3 regions of the Brachymonas moutaii (nom. illeg.) genome follow, and region 1 is predicted to be linked to each of the others. Evidence: riboswitches for the same ligand, from Rfam matches in the RefSeq annotation. Region 1 holds a riboswitch; each other region holds the start of a gene.
The links. A riboswitch is a leader RNA that binds a small molecule or an ion and turns the genes downstream of it on or off. The one in region 1 is predicted to bind cobalamin.
Positions count from the first base shown of each region.

Region 2: another riboswitch for cobalamin. It lies ahead of ACP2WS_RS07620 (cobyrinate a,c-diamide synthase); the one in region 1 lies ahead of ACP2WS_RS05315 (energy-coupling factor ABC transporter permease).
Region 3: another riboswitch for cobalamin. It lies ahead of ACP2WS_RS01575 (TonB-dependent receptor plug domain-containing protein); the one in region 1 lies ahead of ACP2WS_RS05315 (energy-coupling factor ABC transporter permease).

Region 1 covers NZ_JBNGEN010000003.1:67,024-72,560, forward strand. Annotated here, with positions in the region: gene hemB (porphobilinogen synthase) at 1-826, opposite strand, end outside; gene ACP2WS_RS05305 (hypothetical protein) at 994-2,406, opposite strand; gene ACP2WS_RS05310 (DUF1413 domain-containing protein) at 2,440-2,841, opposite strand; cobalamin riboswitch at 3,058-3,278, shown strand; gene ACP2WS_RS05315 (energy-coupling factor ABC transporter permease) at 3,468-4,136, shown strand; gene ACP2WS_RS05320 (energy-coupling factor ABC transporter substrate-binding protein) at 4,133-4,543, shown strand; gene ACP2WS_RS05325 (energy-coupling factor transporter transmembrane component T family protein) at 4,533-5,288, shown strand; gene ACP2WS_RS05330 (energy-coupling factor ABC transporter ATP-binding protein) at 5,285-5,537, shown strand, end outside.
Region 2 covers NZ_JBNGEN010000005.1:135,100-140,636, forward strand. Annotated here, with positions in the region: gene ACP2WS_RS07600 (sulfite exporter TauE/SafE family protein) at 1-321, shown strand, start outside; gene ACP2WS_RS07605 (sulfite exporter TauE/SafE family protein) at 419-1,249, opposite strand; gene ACP2WS_RS07610 (cell division protein ZapA) at 1,582-1,989, opposite strand; gene ACP2WS_RS07615 (cell division protein ZapB) at 1,976-2,320, opposite strand; cobalamin riboswitch at 2,579-2,823, shown strand; gene ACP2WS_RS07620 (cobyrinate a,c-diamide synthase) at 2,937-4,409, shown strand; gene ACP2WS_RS07625 (bifunctional adenosylcobinamide kinase/adenosylcobinamide-phosphate guanylyltransferase) at 4,406-5,023, shown strand; gene cobO (cob(I)yrinic acid a,c-diamide adenosyltransferase) at 5,119-5,537, shown strand, end outside.
Region 3 covers NZ_JBNGEN010000001.1:346,984-352,520, reverse strand. Annotated here, with positions in the region: gene glnD ([protein-PII] uridylyltransferase) at 1-2,024, opposite strand, end outside; gene map (type I methionyl aminopeptidase) at 2,193-3,011, opposite strand; cobalamin riboswitch at 3,149-3,408, shown strand; gene ACP2WS_RS01575 (TonB-dependent receptor plug domain-containing protein) at 3,644-5,537, shown strand, end outside.

The DNA.
Region 1 (5,537 bases):
CGTGGAAAGTCTCCTTCACCCGCCGCACGATGTCCAGATACGGCAGCCCCGGCTTGACCATCACCATGTCGGCCCCCTCGGCAATGTCGAGCGCCACCTCGCGCAGCGCCTCGTCGCTGTTGGCCGGGTCCATCTGGTAGACCTTCTTGTTGCTCTTGCCCAGATTGGAGGCACTGCCCACCGCGTCGCGGAACGGGCCGTAGAACGCGCTCGCATACTTGGCGCTGTAGGCCATCAGGCGCGCATTCACCAGCTCCTCGCGCTCGAACGCGGCACGGATCGACCCGATGCGCCCGTCCATCATGTCGCTCGGCGAAATGATGTCGGCCCCCGCCTGTGCGTGCAGCACCGACATGCGCGTGAGCAGCTCCACCGTGATGTCGTTGAGGATGTAGCCGCTGTCGTCGAGCACCCCGTCCTGCCCGTGGCTGGTGTAGGGGTCGAGCGCCACATCCGTCATCACGGCCAGCTCCGGAAACTCCTGCTTGATCGCCGCGATCGTGCGCGGAATCAGCCCCTCGGGATTGAGCGCCTCTCGCCCCTCCGGGTCCTTGAGCGACGGATCGATGGCAGGGAACAGGTCGATGCACGGAATGCCCAGCTCCACGCACTGCTCGGCCACCCGCAGCAGCAGGTCGATCGACAGCCGCTCCACCCCCGGCATCGACCCCACCGCCTCGCGCCGCTGCGTGCCCTCGTGCACGAACACCGGCAGGATGAAGTCATCGGCACTCACATGGTGCTCGCGCACCATGCGGCGGGTAGCGTCATCCACACGCAAACGGCGCGGACGACCAGCAGGAAAAGCAGCGTAAGGAGTAGTCATGATCCCAGCAACAAAGACAGAACACAAAAGCACCCCCTCCCGTGTGCCCCGCAGACCCCCGGCCCGCCATCAGCCCACGGAACAGGGCGGAATGGGGGCATTCTATGCCGGTGGGCGCGGCGCGGCGCGGCGCCGTGCCTTGCGGCCGCCTCCGCATCAAGTGCAGGTTACAACTCGTCCTCGTAGGCCAGATACGTCGAAAGCATCGGGACAATGCTGGTGATGTATGTGGCGGGGATCGTCCAGCGACGCCCACGGAACTTGCTGGGATCCACGGGGATGATGGCACCCAGGTCTTCCAGAATGACGGCCAGCTTGCTGGTATCGGGCGGATTGCCGGATTTTCCTGTTGCAGCGAAATAGGCGGTGCCGATACCTGGAGTGGCCGTTCCTGCGCGCACCGCAGTCGCGCTGTTGGACAGAGGGAAACTGGCCCCAGAGGGGAACTGTTTCCGGAGATTGGCCAGGGTGGCATCGATGATTGCTGCCGTAAAGATGGGGCCAGTCACCCAATTGCCGGCAGCGTCTTGTTCTTGTGTTTCGATGGCGGCAGGCGTCACCCGATAGCGAAAGGCGACGTTGTTGGAAATGGTGGAGGCATCAATCCAGTTAAAGAAAGATGCAGCTCCCATCGAGTGGGCCTTGGTGGTGCTGCTGGCAGTGGACGTGACGGGAACAGTGCCGTGCGATGCAGTGCCACCCAGATCGTAGCCAATCATGAACAGGGCGGCTTCCAGAGCGCGGAGGTGCTGGTTGGGTGCAAGAGCATGAAAACAGGCAGTTGTGCATGCAGCAGTTGTGGGATGCTTCAAAATTGCGTCCAGAATCCAGCTGGCTTTCAAGTTCCATTCTGCATGGTGCGGGCCAGACTTCAGACGTTGAAACTGCAACAGCGTCGTGCTTGGATTGCGCTGTTTGGGGTTCAGGGCATGGGCAGATTCCTTGGCGGGAGACCAGGGGAAATTCAGTTCGGCAGGTACTGCGTGAAGGTGGTGGCTGGTGCAGAATTTGACCACCATCCATCCCAAAGCTGCACCCACGCGGCTGTCATAGATGATGAAGTCATCGCAGATCAGTGAGTAGATTTTCGACATGCCTGCGTTGAAGCGCAGGGAAGATGCAGTGAGTGGAGGGTGACCTGTATCCCCCGAGTTGAGTGCCGTGCGGGTCGTTTGCAGAATATCCAGCAATTCCTTTTGAGTAGAGGGGCGCAGCAGCCAGCTCACATTGCCAAGGCGTACACCGCCCCAGGTCATGACATCCACTGCGGCGTCAGTGACCTGCTTGAGGTTGTTCGCGCTCAGCCCGGTATTCAGTTCAGCTTGCAGCACGCTCAGAATGGCTGCATTGGTGGCAAAGGTTGTGCCGGCAGTGACCGAAGAATGCGCGCGCACCAAGGGCGTAGGAGTGGCCGGCCAGTGGTACTTGTGGTACGCATCGCAAAGGCTGCTGCAGCTCCAGGCCTTTTTGCTCTTGCGGTTGATGTAGCTGTGAGCGAAAGTGCTGTTGCACAGGTTATTGCTTACCCATGCGATGAAATCCTGGACGTGGGGTGCGCTCAGGTAGGCAGCTTTCAACATGCAAATACTCCTTGGGGCTTTGTGGTGTGGATGTCAGATACGTTGATAAATGGCTTTGTTGGCGCTGTTGCGCCTCACGAACCTGGCAATGGGTGGATGAGAATGGGTGTCTTCAAGGGCTTTGCGAAAGGCCTTGCCCAAGCTTTTGCGCTCTCCGCTCGTGAGTGCATTCCAGTCACTGTCGTCGCATAATTCGTTCAGAGTGAATTCGCCCTTGATGTTTACGGCGCGTGCCTTCTCCAAGAGCCTAGAGATGAGGCTGTCCACATTCACGGTCTTGTGCGGGGCATCGGGAGCCTGGCTAAGGGAGGCTGCCTTGAGCGCCTCATGTACCCAGGCCTCAAGGCTGATGCCTTGTTCCTGGCTGTTCAGCAGTGCGCGAGACAGAAGGGAGTCGTCCACGTTCAGAAACAGTGTTGCCATCACTTTCTCCATTTTGATGAGACAGATGAGGTTATCTCCTTTGTGATGAGTGTGCATTATTTGCGCTCATGTGTCAATGTTTTTTGTTTGCGTCTGGGATGGCATGGTGCCTGGAGCCTGAGCTGCTGGCAACCTCCGGGCGAAAGGGGCTGCAGGGTGACGCAGGGGAGTGGCTGCTCGAGGCAGCCCGCTTCGCAGCCAAGCACCCTCCCCAGCACGCACCTCCCTTCCTATAATGGCGGCACGGGTGCGTGGGTTGCCGGGCTTCGGGTCTGGCGCCTGCGTTAAACGGGAAGCCGGTGACGCCATGCAGCTAGTGGCCATTCCGGCGCAGCCCCCGCTGCTGTAAGCCTGACGACTCCGCCTCACGCCACTGCGTCCTCCGACGCGGGAAGGCGCGGACTAGGAAGAGGGCAAGCCAGAATACCGGCCCGCGACGAGCCAGCACCATTCCCCGGGGGATCTGGGAGTCTGCTGCCGCGCGTTGGCGTGCGCCTCTGTGTTTCCTCCCTGCGGAAACGGCGGGGCGCGGCTGCCGTGCCGGCCTGCCCAGACTTTCCCTTCCCATCTTCCTGTTGCCGTGGTGCGCTCGTGTCTTTCACATCACACGGTTCGACGGGAGGTTTCGAATGCACATCATGGAAGGTTTTCTGCCACTCAAGCACGCGGTGGCATGGACGGCGGCTTCGGCGCCGTTTCTGGCAGCGGGCATCTGGTCGGCGCGCCGCAGTCTGCGCGATCACCCGGAGCGGCGCATGCTGCTGGGGGTGTCGGCGGCGTTTTCCTTTCTGCTCTCGGCCATGAAGCTGCCCTCGGTCACGGGCAGCTGTTCGCATCCCACGGGAGTGGGGCTGGGTGCTCTGCTGTTCGGGCCGCTGGCGATGGTGCCGGTGAGCTTTGTGGTGCTGCTGTTCCAGGCGCTTCTGCTGGCGCATGGGGGGCTGACGACGCTGGGGGCCAATCTGTTCTCGATGGGCATTGCCGGGCCGCTCATGGCGGCGGCGGTGTTCCGCGTCGGGCGCGTGCTGCGCCTGCCGCTGAGCGTGAATGTGTTTCTGGCGGCGACGCTCGCTGATCTGGTGACGTATGTGGTGACCTCGCTGCAGCTGGCGCTGGCGTTTCCCGATGCGGTCAGCGGGGTGGCGGGCTCGATGCTCAAGTTCGGCGGCATCTTTGCCGTGACGCAGATTCCGCTGGCGATCAGCGAGGGGCTGCTGACGGTGCTGGTGGTGCAGGCCATGACGCGCCTGCAGGGCGAGGATCTGCGCGGTCTGCCGCTGTATGCAGGGCAGGAGGTGCGGGCATGAAGCGGCAATTCTGGATCATTGCGGCATGCGTTGTGGTGCTGACCGTGGCGCCGCTCCTGTTCGTGCGCACGCCGGCGCTGGGGCCGGACGGCAAGGCGCAGGCGCTTTTTGGCGGGTCGGACGATGCAGCGCGCGACGCCATCACGGTGATTGCACCGCACTACCGCCCGTGGTTTGCGCCCCTGATGGAGCCCGGGCCCGAAATCGCCTCGATGCTGTTTGCGCTGCAGGCGGCCATTGGGGCGGGGGTGATCGGCTACTGGCTCGGGGCGTCGGTGACGCGCCATCGCGAACGCGAACGCCAGCGCCGCGAGCGGGAGGCAGCCGGCCATGCGCCGGAGCAGTCCCCCCATCAGGAGCGTACCTCTGCTGCTGCGGGCCCCGCCGGAGTGGCCCGTGTGGATTGAGCAGGCTGCCTATGCCAATCGCTGGCGCGATGTGACACCGGTGGCCAAGGCTCTGTTTGCGGGCTGTGGCCTGGCGGCGGCCTTTGTCGCGCCGGACTGGAAGGCCGAGCTGCTGCTGGCGGCGCTGCTGGCGGCGGTGACGCTGGGTGGCGCGCGGGTGCCGGCGCGGCTGTATGCGCGGGTGGTGGCCCCTGCGGGCAGCTTTGTGGTGCTGTCGTGCGCGACGCTGCTGGTGGCGGTGGCGCCTTCGGCAGGCGGATGGCCGGAGGTGCACTGGCATGCGGCCGGCTGGCCCGAGGCCGCCCTGACGGGCACGCGGGCCATGGCGGCGCTGGCGGCCATGGTGGGGCTGGTGCTGACCACGCCGCTGAGTGACCTGATCGGACTGGCGCGCCGGCTGCGGGTGCCCGAGGTGCTGGTCGATGTGATGGTGCTGTGCTACCGCATGGTGTTCGTGTTCATGGAGGCGTGGGACGACGGCGTCACGGCGCAGGCGGCGCGGCTGGGCTATGGGCCTTTCCGGCGCTCGGTGCGGTCGCTGGCGCTGCTGGCGGCCAATCTGGCCGCGCAGATCTGGAGCCGCGCCCTGGCGCTGCAGGCAGCGGCGAGCGCGCGCAATGGCGACGGCCCGCTGAATTTTCTGGCACCCGACTATGCCCATGCCCGACGCGATCTGCGCGTGGCGGGCTGTGCCGGAGCGGTGCTGCTGGCGGGCATGGTGGCCCTGCGCGGAGGTCTCGCATGACGGCGGCGGAGGGAAATCTGCTGCTGGAGGCGCAGGAGGTGTCCTACCGCTATCCCGACGGGAGCGCCGGGCTCGATGTCTGCACCCTGGCCATTGCCTCCGGCACGCGCAATGCGTTGCTGGGCGCCAACGGCGCGGGCAAGACCACGCTGCTGCAGCACTGCAACGGCCTGCTGCGGCCGGCGTCGGGAGCGGTGCGCGTGCATGGCACGCCGCTCGACTATGGCCGCCGGGGGCTGCATGCGCTGC
Region 2 (5,537 bases), on a different contig from region 1:
CGTGGACTGGCAGGGCCCGTGCTGATCGGCATGATGTGGGCCCTGCTGCCCTGTGGCCTGCTGTATTCGGCGCTCATGGTGGCAGCCCTGACCGGCGAGGTCTGGCAGGGGGCTGCCGTGATGGTGCTGTTTGTGCTGGGAACCAGCGTGTCGCTGATGGCAGGGCCCTGGCTGCTGCTGCGGGTGCCTCACCTTGGTGGCACGCAGGGTCAGTGGGGCATCCGGCTGGCGGGTCTGGCGCTGGCTGTCACTGCGGGGGTGGCGCTGTGGATGGGGCTCATGCATCAGCAGGCCCCGTGGTGTGCCACTCCGGCACTCTAGTGGCGCAAACCGGATCTTCTGCATCGCGCCAGTCCGAGGCTGCGGGCGCGATGGCATGGAGCGCTCTCGGTGTAGAGCGCCACGTGCGGTTCGGACGTCAGATCTGTATCCCGAGCGTGCGCAGCCCTTCGCGGGTCATGCTGGCCGCGAGCACGATGAGCAGGCAGGCAAAGATGCGCTTGAGGGCCTTGACGGGCAGCGCATGGGCCGTGCGTGCCCCCACCGGAGCCATGAGCACGCTGCAGCTGGCGACGGCCAGCACGGCCGGAATCCAGACATAGCCCAGCGAGTAGGGGGGGCGCCCGGCCACCTGCCAGCCACTGACGATGTATCCCACCACGTTGAAGACTGCAATGGGAAAGCCGAGTGCAGCGCTGGTGGCTACTGCGTTGTGGATGGGCACGTTGCACCAGGTCATGAAGGGCACGCTGATGAAGCCGCCACCAGCCCCGAGCAGGCCGGAGAGAAAACCGATCATGCCGCCCGCAGCAGCCTGGCCTCCGGGGCCAGGCATCTGGCGGGTGGGCTTGGGCTTGCGGTCGAGCAGCATCTGCAGGGCAGCGACGGTGACCAGCACGCCGAACATGAGGGAGAGCCAGGCGCCCTTGAGCAGCGAGAAGATGCCGATGCTGACGATGAGTGCGCCGATCATGATGCCGGGCGCGATGCCCTTGACCAGATCCCAGCGCACCATGCCGCGGCGGTGATGGGCGCGCACGCTCGACATCGAGGTGAAGAAGATGGTGGCCATGGACGTGGCGATGGCCATCTTGACGGCCAGACCCTGCTCCACACCGTGGGCGACGATGATCCAGCTGATGAAGGGCACGAGCACCATGCCGCCGCCGATGCCCAGGAGCCCTGCCATGAAGCCTCCCATGAGGCCGAGACCGGCCAGTTCAACGATGGTGAGGGGTTCGAGAATCATGGCAAGAGGCGGCACACCGCCATGGCGCCGCAGAACGATGGGCGTAAAAAAACACCGCGAGCGGTGTGAGGAATGAGGTGTCTGCACGGGAACCGACCGCATCCTGAACCGAGGGTTCAGGGGGGCGAGGGCAGCACTGGCCGTGGGTCCATCTACGCGAGATGGTCACGCTGGCCGGGCAATATACCAAGCCCGAGCTCAAAGAGCATTGGTTCAAGGAACTATAAAGCCGGAACCGGTGCAGACGCCCCCATTGTAGGGCAAGGTTGCGGCCTTGGAGACAGGCGGAACATGTAATTTGTGTGCCAGCCATCGCTGGGGGCATGCAGGGGTCAGTCGGTGCCGGAGGAAGAAGGCAGTGCCTCGGCGGCGGGCTCTGTGGGAGGGGCGCCGAGCACGGTCTCCATTTCGCCGAGCAGGTGCTGCAGGCGTGGATGCGTGGCTGGGGCCTCGCTGGTGGGGGCGTCATCAGAGAGTGTGGACTCTGTTTCTTCGGCACTGGCTGCTGCGGCCTGTGCGGCTTCCCGGGCGGCGAGCTGTTCGCGTTCGAGGAGGTCATAGGCGACGTTGAGCGCGGCCAGCACGGCAATGCGGTCACGGGCCCGAATCTTGCCGGCATCGCGGATGCGGCACATGGCGGTATCGACCTTCTGGACGGCTTCGAGCATCAGGCTCTCGGAGCCATCGGGGCAGCCCAGCATGTAGGCCAGTCCCATGATGTGCACTTCAAGCTGTTTCATCGGGGCGTTCCTTGGCGGACTCGGATGGGGCTGCCGAGTCGGTGGGGGAGGGGAGCGGCGCATCCACCGAGTCGGGGGTTCCCCAGGCCGTCGGCGGGAGGACGGGCGCATGCATGGGGGAGGCATCCACCGGGATGCGGTCGAGGAGGGAGTCGATGCGCGCGCGTGCAGCTGCCAGCCGGGACTTGAGCGAATCGCGTTCCTGTCCAAGTTCGATGACCTGTTGCTGCAGGAGGTCGTGCGCCTGCTGCAGCGCATGATGGCGCGTGAGCAGCTGCTCGACACGGTCGGCAACCTGATCGAGAAGAGGGGATGTGTGCGGAGATGTCATGGCGGCGAAGAGGCAGCCTGCGCATGCCGCCGCAGGCTGAAGGAGAGGGCCTCTGAATGCCTGTCATTGTAGTCCATGCGCCCTGATCCGCAGGGGAGGGAGCAGGGGCCGTGATGGGCAGGCTAGAATGCCGATTTGCTGGTGCCCACAGGAATCTGGAGAGAAATGCATCTCCCCGGGCCGGCGCTCTGCCTGTAGAAGCATGCGCATCGCGCGCGTGGTGTCTGTCGCAGCAGACGATGTCGGCAGGCATTCCGAGAATCGGTCATGCAGACGGGTTCGTGGGTGAAACGGGAAGCAGGAGGAGAACGCCACCGAAGAGCGGGTGTGCGCGTTGTCCCGGCCTGCGCTGCCCCCGCAACGGTAAAACGGTGCGGATCGCATGCCTTGGGGAGCGCGATCTGCAGCCACGGCCACATGCCACTGGGAGAGCGCCCACTCGCCCGGGAAGGTGCCGTCGGTTCGCCGTCAGCCCGGAGACCGGCCAGCATGGGAGGACACCCAAGCCCCGGCAGGGAGGGTGTTCGTGCGCACGCGCCGGCGGGGTGGCTGGTGGCGTGGGAGGCGGCATGCCCATGTGCGATGGGTGTGGCTGCAGGATGGATATGTGCGAATCATGGCGAAATCCTCTGCGCAGGCGGGCACGGTGGCGTGTCCGGCCCTGCTGGTAGGTGCTGCGGCCTCGGGGCAGGGCAAGACCACGCTCGTCGCGGCGCTGGCACGCTGGTGGACGCGGCGTGGCCTGCGGGTACAGGTGTTCAAGTGTGGACCTGATTTCATTGATCCGGGCTGGCATGCGCTCGCAAGCGGCCAGCCGGTGTATCAGCTCGATCTGTGGATGGTGGGCGAGGCGGCGTGCCGAAGCATGCTCCGCGAGGCGGCTGCCTGCAATGACCTGATTCTCATCGAGGGCGTCATGGGTCTCTACGATGGCGAGCCGAGCAGTGCGGATCTGGCGGTGCGGCTGGGCCTGCCGGTGCTGGCGGTGATCGATGCCCATGCCATGGCGGGCACGTTCGGGGCCCTGGCACATGGACTGGCGCATTACCGCGAAGGGGTGCGCTGGGCGGGCGTGGTGGCGAACCGGGTGGCAAGCAGTGGCCATGCCGACATGCTGCGCCGAGGGCTCCGGGAGCCACACGACTGGATGGGCGCGATCATGCGCAACGCCGATTTTTCTCTGCCCGAGCGGCATCTGGGGCTGATGCTGGCTCCCGAGATGGCCGATGCCCTGGCACGGCTCGATCTGGCCGCCGATGCACTCGCGGACATGCCGCTGGTGGCCGATGAGGGGCAGTCTGTGCCGAGTCGCTGGATGACGGAGTTCCCGTCGGCGCTGGAGCCTTCGGAGCCAGAGGCCTTGGAGAGCCCCGTGGGCTTGCGCTGCACAGAGGAGGGCGCATCGCCTCTGGACGCCTGGCTGCACGCGGAGCCGCGCAGCCTGGAGGGCGTGCGCATCGCAGTGGCCCGGGATGCGGCGTTCTGCTTTCTGTACGAGGCCAATGTGCGTACCCTGCAGGCGCTGGGTGCCGAGCTGGTGTTTTTTTCTCCCCTGGAGGATGCGGCGCTGCCGGCGTGCGATGCGCTGTGGCTGCCGGGCGGTTATCCGGAGCTGCATCTGGAGGCGCTGCAGGCCCAGACCGGCATGCGCGAGAGCATTCGACGCCATGTGCAGTCGGGGCGGCCGGTGTGGGCCGAATGCGGCGGCATGATGGCGCTTGCCGAGGGTCTGGTTCCAGCGGGCGCGGAACCGGAAGCTGCCGTGCCACTGTGGGGTGTGCTGCCCGGGACGGTGCGCATGCATGGACGGCTTCAGGGGCTGGGGCCGCAGGCGCTGGCGGTGCCCGGATGCGATGCGCCGCCGCTGCGGGGGCATACCTTTCACTATTCGACCCTGGACACGCCGGAGGCCGAAGCGGCCCGCACGGTCAGTCCGCGCGTGACGAGTCGCAGCAAGGCTGGCGAGGCGTTCTACCGGACAGGGCCGCAGGGCAATGTGCGGGCGAGTTATTTCCACCCCTGGTTTGCCAGCAGTCCGCAGGCGGCAGCAGCGCTGTTTTTGCCTGACCATGTGGAGACTGGGGCATGAATCCGGTGCACCACGAGCTGATTCTGGGAGGGCAGAAGTCCGGCAAGACGGCCCGGGCAGAAACCCTTGCGGCTGCCTGGCTGGCGCGTGGTCCGGGCCATCGCGCTCTGTATCTGGCCACCGCGATGCCCTGGGACGAGGAAATGCGCCGGCGCATTGCGCGGCATCAGCAGGATCGGGCCCGGCGGGTGCCGGGCATGGCGACGCTGCAGGCAGGCGAGGACGGGCGGCCGCTGGATGTCCCGGCCCTGCTGCGGGCGCATGGTGCGGCCGATACGGCGATCGTGCTGGATTGCCTGACCCTGTGGCTCACCCAGCAGCTCAGCGAGGCGCCGGATGCCGCACGCCTGCGTGGCGGCGAAGGGGGTGAGGAGACAGCGCAGGACATGCGCGCGGCAGAAGACGATCTGGTGCGTGCGGTGGCCGCCTGCCCGGGGCCGGTCTATGTGGTGAGCAACGAGATCGGTCTCGGAGTGATTCCGCTGGGCGCGGAGGTGCGTGCCTTCGTGGACGCACTGGGGCGGCTCAACCAGCGCATGGCCGTTGCGTGCAGCCATGTGACCCTGATGGCGGCAGGATTGCCGCTGGTGCTCAAGGCGCCCACAGGGCCCTGAGCGCCACGGGACCCATGCAGAGACTGCGGGCGCGTGTCGGCACAGGCAGACAGAGCCCGCGACATTTTTTGGATGTTTTTTGAGGAGTGCAGCACATGCAGATCGAGCAACCCCCCACCGAGAAGCCCTATGACAAGCCCGAGGGTGAACGGCGCGGCATCGTGATCGTCCATACCGGCGACGGCAAGGGCAAGAGCACGGCCGCCTTCGGGCTGGCGCTGCGGGCCACGGGACGCGGCAAGAAAGTCATCATCTACCAGTTCATGAAGGTGCCGAGTGCCCGCTTCGGGGAGCACCGCATGTTCGAGCAGCTCGGCGTGCCGGTCGAGGGGCTGGGGGATGGCTTCAGCTGGAAGAGCCAGGATCTGGAGAAGTCGGCACAGCTCGCGCGCGACGGCTGGCAGCGGGCCAAGGCGGCGATTCTGGGAGGGGAGCATTTCCTGGTGGTATGCGACGAGATCACCTATCCGCTGGTGTACGGCTGGCTCGATCTGCAGGATGTGCTGGAGACGCT
Region 3 (5,537 bases), on a different contig from region 1:
TCTTCGAGCAGCTTGCCCTTCCAGCCGTTCCAGACCTTGGGGCTGGTGCCGCGTATGTCGGCCACGGTGAGCAGGTAGAGGGCGGTGAGGTAGCGCTCGTTGCCCACGGTCTTCGCAAAGGCGGTGATGACATCGGGGTCGCTGATGTCCTGCTTCTGGGCCACCATGCTCATGGTCAGGTGCTGGCGCACCAGAAAGGCGATCAGGTCGGTGTCTTCCTGGGAGATGCCATGGATCTTGGCGAACTTGCGCACTTCCTGCTCGCCGAGCTGGGAGTGGTCGCCTCCGCGGCCCTTGGCGATGTCGTGGAACAGGGCTGCGGTGGAGAGGATCCAGGGGGCATCCCAGCCGGCGGCGAGCTGGGAGCAGAAAGGGTATTCGTGCGCGTGCTCGGGGATGAAGAAGCGCCGCACGTTGCGCACGACCATGAGAATGTGCTGATCGACCGTGTAGACGTGGAACAGGTCGTGCTGCATCTGGCCCACGATCTTGCGGAACACCCAGAGGTAGCGGCCCAGCACGGAGGTCTGGTTCATCAGGCGCAGGGCATGGGTGACGCCCGAAGGGGCCTGCAGGATCTCCATGAACTGGCGATGGTGGACCGGATCGCGCCGGAAGGCACTGTCCATGATCACCCGGGCGTTGTAGAGCGCACGCAGGGTGCGGGCAGACAGACCGCTGATGCCGATTTCCCGCTGGGCCAGGATGAAGGTTTCCAGGATGGCGTGCGGTTCACGGAAATACAGGTCGTCGGTGGCGACTTCGAGCAGGCCGTTGTTGTCGAGGAAGCGCTCGTTGATGGAGGGCAGGTGCCGGGGTTCCTGGGTCTGCTGTTCGTAGTCGATGTCCGTCACGGCCGTGCTGGCAACCGGGTTGACGGTTTCCTGCAGGGCCAGGGCGGAGTTGCCCGATTCCTCGGCCTGGATGGCGGCCCTGGCCTGCTGGGCTCTGGCGCTGTCCTGCAGGCGCTTCATGGCTTCGGTGACCGGAGCGGGATCGTCCTCGCGCGTGTGGCCGCTGGCCTGCAGCCGCTCGGCAATGTTGAGCAGCAAGATCTGGGTGAGCTGGGTGACGGCCTTGGCGGTCCAGTAGTAGTGCTTCATCAGCGCTTCGCTGGGGCGCAGCGGACTGGTCTTGCCGGCTCGGGAGGAGGGGGTTTCCAGCGCATAGCCGAAGAGCTTGGCGACGGGGTCCTGCAGATCGAAGATGAGGCGGTCCTCGCGGCGGCGCGCGACCATGTGGAGGCGGGTGCGGACGAGGCTCAGCATGACGTAGCTGCGCCGCACATGGCGTGCTTCATAGGGTGTCATGAGCCCGCTGCGCATGAGCGCGCTCCAGGAGTCTCCGTAGCCGGCTGCCTTGGCTACCCAGAGCACGACTTGCAGGTCGCGCAGGCCACCGGGAGATTCCTTGCAGTTGGGTTCGAGCGAGTAGGGCGTGTTCTCGTACTTGCCGTGGCGCTGACGCATCTCGAGCGTCTTGGCCAGATAGAACCCGTAGGGGTGCATGGCACTGTCATAGGCGGCGCTCAGCGCGTCGTAGAGGTCGGCGGGGCCTGTGATGAGGCGGCGTTCGAGCAGGGCGGTCTGGACGGTGATGTCCTTTTCGGCTTCGGCCACGCATTCCTGCACCGAACGCACGCTGGAGCCGATTTCGAGGCCCATGTCCCAGCAGCTGCCCACGAAAGCCTCGATGCGCTGGCGCAGGTCGGCCCCCGCTTCCTGCATGGGCATGGGCAGGAGGATGAGCACATCGACGTCCGAGTAGGGGTACAGCTCGCCTCTGCCGAAGCCCCCCACTGCCGCCAGCGCAACCCGTTCGCGGTCGAGCCCGTGCTGCTGCCACAGGGCCGTGAGCGAGTGATCGGTGAGTTGCGCCAGCCGGTGCAGGATGCCCATGATGCTGCGCATGGCGCGCACGCTGCCGGATTCATCGGCCAGCGGCGCGAGCAGGGCCTGCTTGGCGGCCTGGTAGTCCTGGCGCGTGAGCGGGGCAGGGGCGGAGAAGGGAGACGGAGTGCTCATGGGAAAGGGGAAAAGGCAGATTTCTCGGAGGACCGGAAAGGAGTGGCACCGGCAGGTTGACCAGGCACTCCGGAGAGGTGCAACTCCGTGGCAAGCAAGAAGCGCACCAGGGCACTGCCTCCCCGGACAAGGCCACAGCGTCTGCCGGCCGAGCACCGGGAATGGGCATCAGGTCGCAGTGGCGTGCACAAAGTCGGGCAGCGCGGGCATGCCGGGCGACAGGGTGAGCACCTCATAGCCCGTGGGCGTGACGACCACGGCATGTTCCCATTGGGCCGAGAGGGATCGGTCCTTGGTGACGATGGCCCAGCCATCGGGACCTTCCTTGATCTCGCGGCGGCCTGCATTGACCATGGGCTCGATGGTGAAGATCATGCCTGGAACCAGTTCCTCCATGGTGCCTGGCCGGCCGTAGTGCAGCACCTGCGGATCGGTGTGGAAGTCGCGGCCCACTCCGTGTCCACAGAATTCGCGTACCACGCTGTAGCCGTGGCTCTCGACGTATTTCTGGATGGCGTGGCCCACGTCTCCCAGATGGGCTCCGGGCCTGACTTCGAGAATACCCTTCCACATGGATTCGTAGGTGACGCGGCACAGCCGGCTGACGTAGGGGGGCGCGGCATCCTCACCGCCCACGATGTACATGCGGCTCGAATCGCCATGCCAGCCGTTGAGGCGGGGAGTGACGTCGATGTTCACGATGTCGCCCTTCTTGAGCGGCTTGTCGTTGGGAATGCCGTGACAGACCTGGTGGTTGACCGAGGTGCACATCGATTTGGGATAGGGGCGGTGGCCGGGAGGCGCGTAGTTGAGGGGCGCGGAGACGGCACCGTGGCTGGTGGTGTATTCCTCGCAGAGGCGGTCCAGCTCGTTGGTGGTGATGCCGGGGACGACATGGGGACCGAGAAAGTCCAGCAGTTCGCCCGCAAAGCGGCATGCCTTGCGCATTTCCTCGATTTCTTCAGGGGTATGGATGATGATGCTCATGCAGGAGATTATCCGCGCATTGCCCGTGCATTGCATGACGAAGGTTGCCGTTTCCATGCACTTGGAGAGGGATGGGAGCGCATCGCCGATACAATGGAGAGTTCCTGCACCGAACCCTCACCGCTGTGAGGCGGGGCAGGAACGAGAGAATGCCAGGTGCCCCGCAAGGGTTGAACGGGAACCGGGTGCGCGCCTGCAGGGCGCCATGCCCGGACTGCCCCCGCAACGGTGGGTGAGTGTGGGCGTTTCATGCTGCGCGACATGGTCCATGCCGCGCGGCAGCCACTGTCTGGGTCGTGGAGTCCGTGCAATGCGGTTCTCTTGGATCGACATCGGATGGGAAGGCGAAACGTCAAGACTCACGAGTCCGGATACCGGCCTGGCATGCAGCGTGCTGCCGCTTCAGGGTGCGGCAGCCAGTATCTTGACCGTTTGCGGGGAGCAGACCGGGAGTCCGTCTTCGGGGTGCGGCATGGCATGAAGCCATGCACGTCCGTGCAGAGGGTGTCCGTGCGTTTCAGTTCAGGAAGCGCGCGGGGGCCGGCATGGGGGTGCAAGGCAAGGCAGTGCGGGGCACTCCGGCTGGCGTGTTTTTCCGGATGCGTGCAATGCGGTCATACACCGTATCGACAATGACACATTCCATTTCTATGTTCCGGCTGGCAGGGCTGCTGTTCTGCCTCAGTCCGGTGGCGGCTGCCGTGGCGCAGACTTCGGGCACTGCGGCGGCACAGGCATCGGCAGGGGAGGCACCGCGCGATTCCGCCGACGGGGGCGATGCCCCGGAGTACAACGTGGTGATCACCGGCTCGCGTGCCGAAATGTCCGTGAAGGACACGCCCCAGCGCATCGAGGTGGTGACGCGCAGACAGATCGAGGCGACGCCCCATGCGGAGCTGGCCGATCTGCTGGGCAAGACCACGAGCGTGGACATCAAGCAGTATCCGGGGCTGTCCTCGGCCGTGGGCATGCGCGGATTCACGCCCTATAGCCCGATGGTGGGCGAATCGCTGCAGACGCTGGTGCTGCAGGATGGCATTCCGGCCATCGTCAACGAGCTGAGCATGATGCCCACCGCTGGCGTGTCCCGCATCGAGGTGCTGCAGGGGCCTGCGTCGTCCCTTTATGGCTCGCAGGCCATGGCAGGCGTGATCAACCTGATTCCGGTGCGCCGCACGGGTGCGCTGCAGGGTGGTGTGGAGGTGTCTGCCGGCACTATGGGCCAGCGCGAGGTGCAGGGAGACATTGGCGGTGCACTGACACCCTGGCTCAATTTCGACTATTTCGGCGGATGGCACCGTCAGGGCGATTACAGCTACCCGGGAGGAACGGCGCATCCGAGCGGCTATGACACCTACCACCATGACCTGCGACTGGGATTCAGGCTGGCGCCGCAGTGGCAGCTCGACGTGCGCGCGGATCTGTTCAAGGGCAACGATGTGGAGAATCCTGGAGCGTTGCCTGGCTATTCGGGCACGCCGACGGTCAAGGACATGACCCATCGGCTCTACAGCGCCGTGCTCAGGGGGGATGTGGGCAACCATGCACTCAGCATCACGGGCTACAGGGGTGAGGAACATACGTCCATGGACGACGTGGCCACCGATGGCTCCAGGACTCCCTCGTTCCAGTCGGCACTGGACTGGCATGGGGTGCAGCTCAAGGACGAATGGCAGTGGCACCCCGGTGCGGAGCTGGTCTACGGGTTCGACTACCAGGTACAGAAGGCGCGCTCGGTGAGCTACTGGTATGGTTCCCCGTCGGTCTACCAGCCAGACAGCCGACAGGAAAACGCTGCGCTCTATGCCCAGCAGAACGTCCGCTTCAACGACGGACGCACGTCGGCCTATGTGGGGGGACGATACGACCATTTTCGTCTGTCCACCCTGGACACGGATGACTTCCCGGACAACGCTCCGCAGAGCCGCAACTTCCACCAGTTCAGCCCGAGTGCCGGCATCCGCCATGCCCTCACGCCTGCACTGGCGCTGCATGCGACCATCGGCCGGGGCTATGCGGCTCCGAGCGCCTGGAAACTTGCGGGCAAGTATTCGAGCTACGGCATGGACTACCAGGGCAATCCGGCGCTCAAGCCGGAGAGCAGCGTCAGCGCCGACATCGGCCTCTCGGCAGAGCAGGACAACTGGAACGCGGATGTGACCCTTCATGACACGCGCGTGCACGACAAGATCGTGGCGGTGACGCTGCCGGGCAATGTGTCCTCGTGGACCAATGCCGACAGAGCCCGGATGCAGGGCATGGAGCTGAGTGGCCGCTGGCGCATCACCCCGGCGCTGGATCTGGGGGTGGGCTACAGCTACAGTTTCCGCGCGGAGCAGAACAACGGCTCGGGCTGGACGGATCTGGAATACGTGCCGCGCCAGACGCTGCGGGCCTCGCTCGATGGCCACTGGGGCAATGTGGGAGCCCATCTGGGAGCCCGGTATGTCGGCCGCACGCTCAAGACTGCCTACTGGGCGGACTGGACGAGCACGCTGGGCCAGCAGGGTGGATATACCCTGTGGG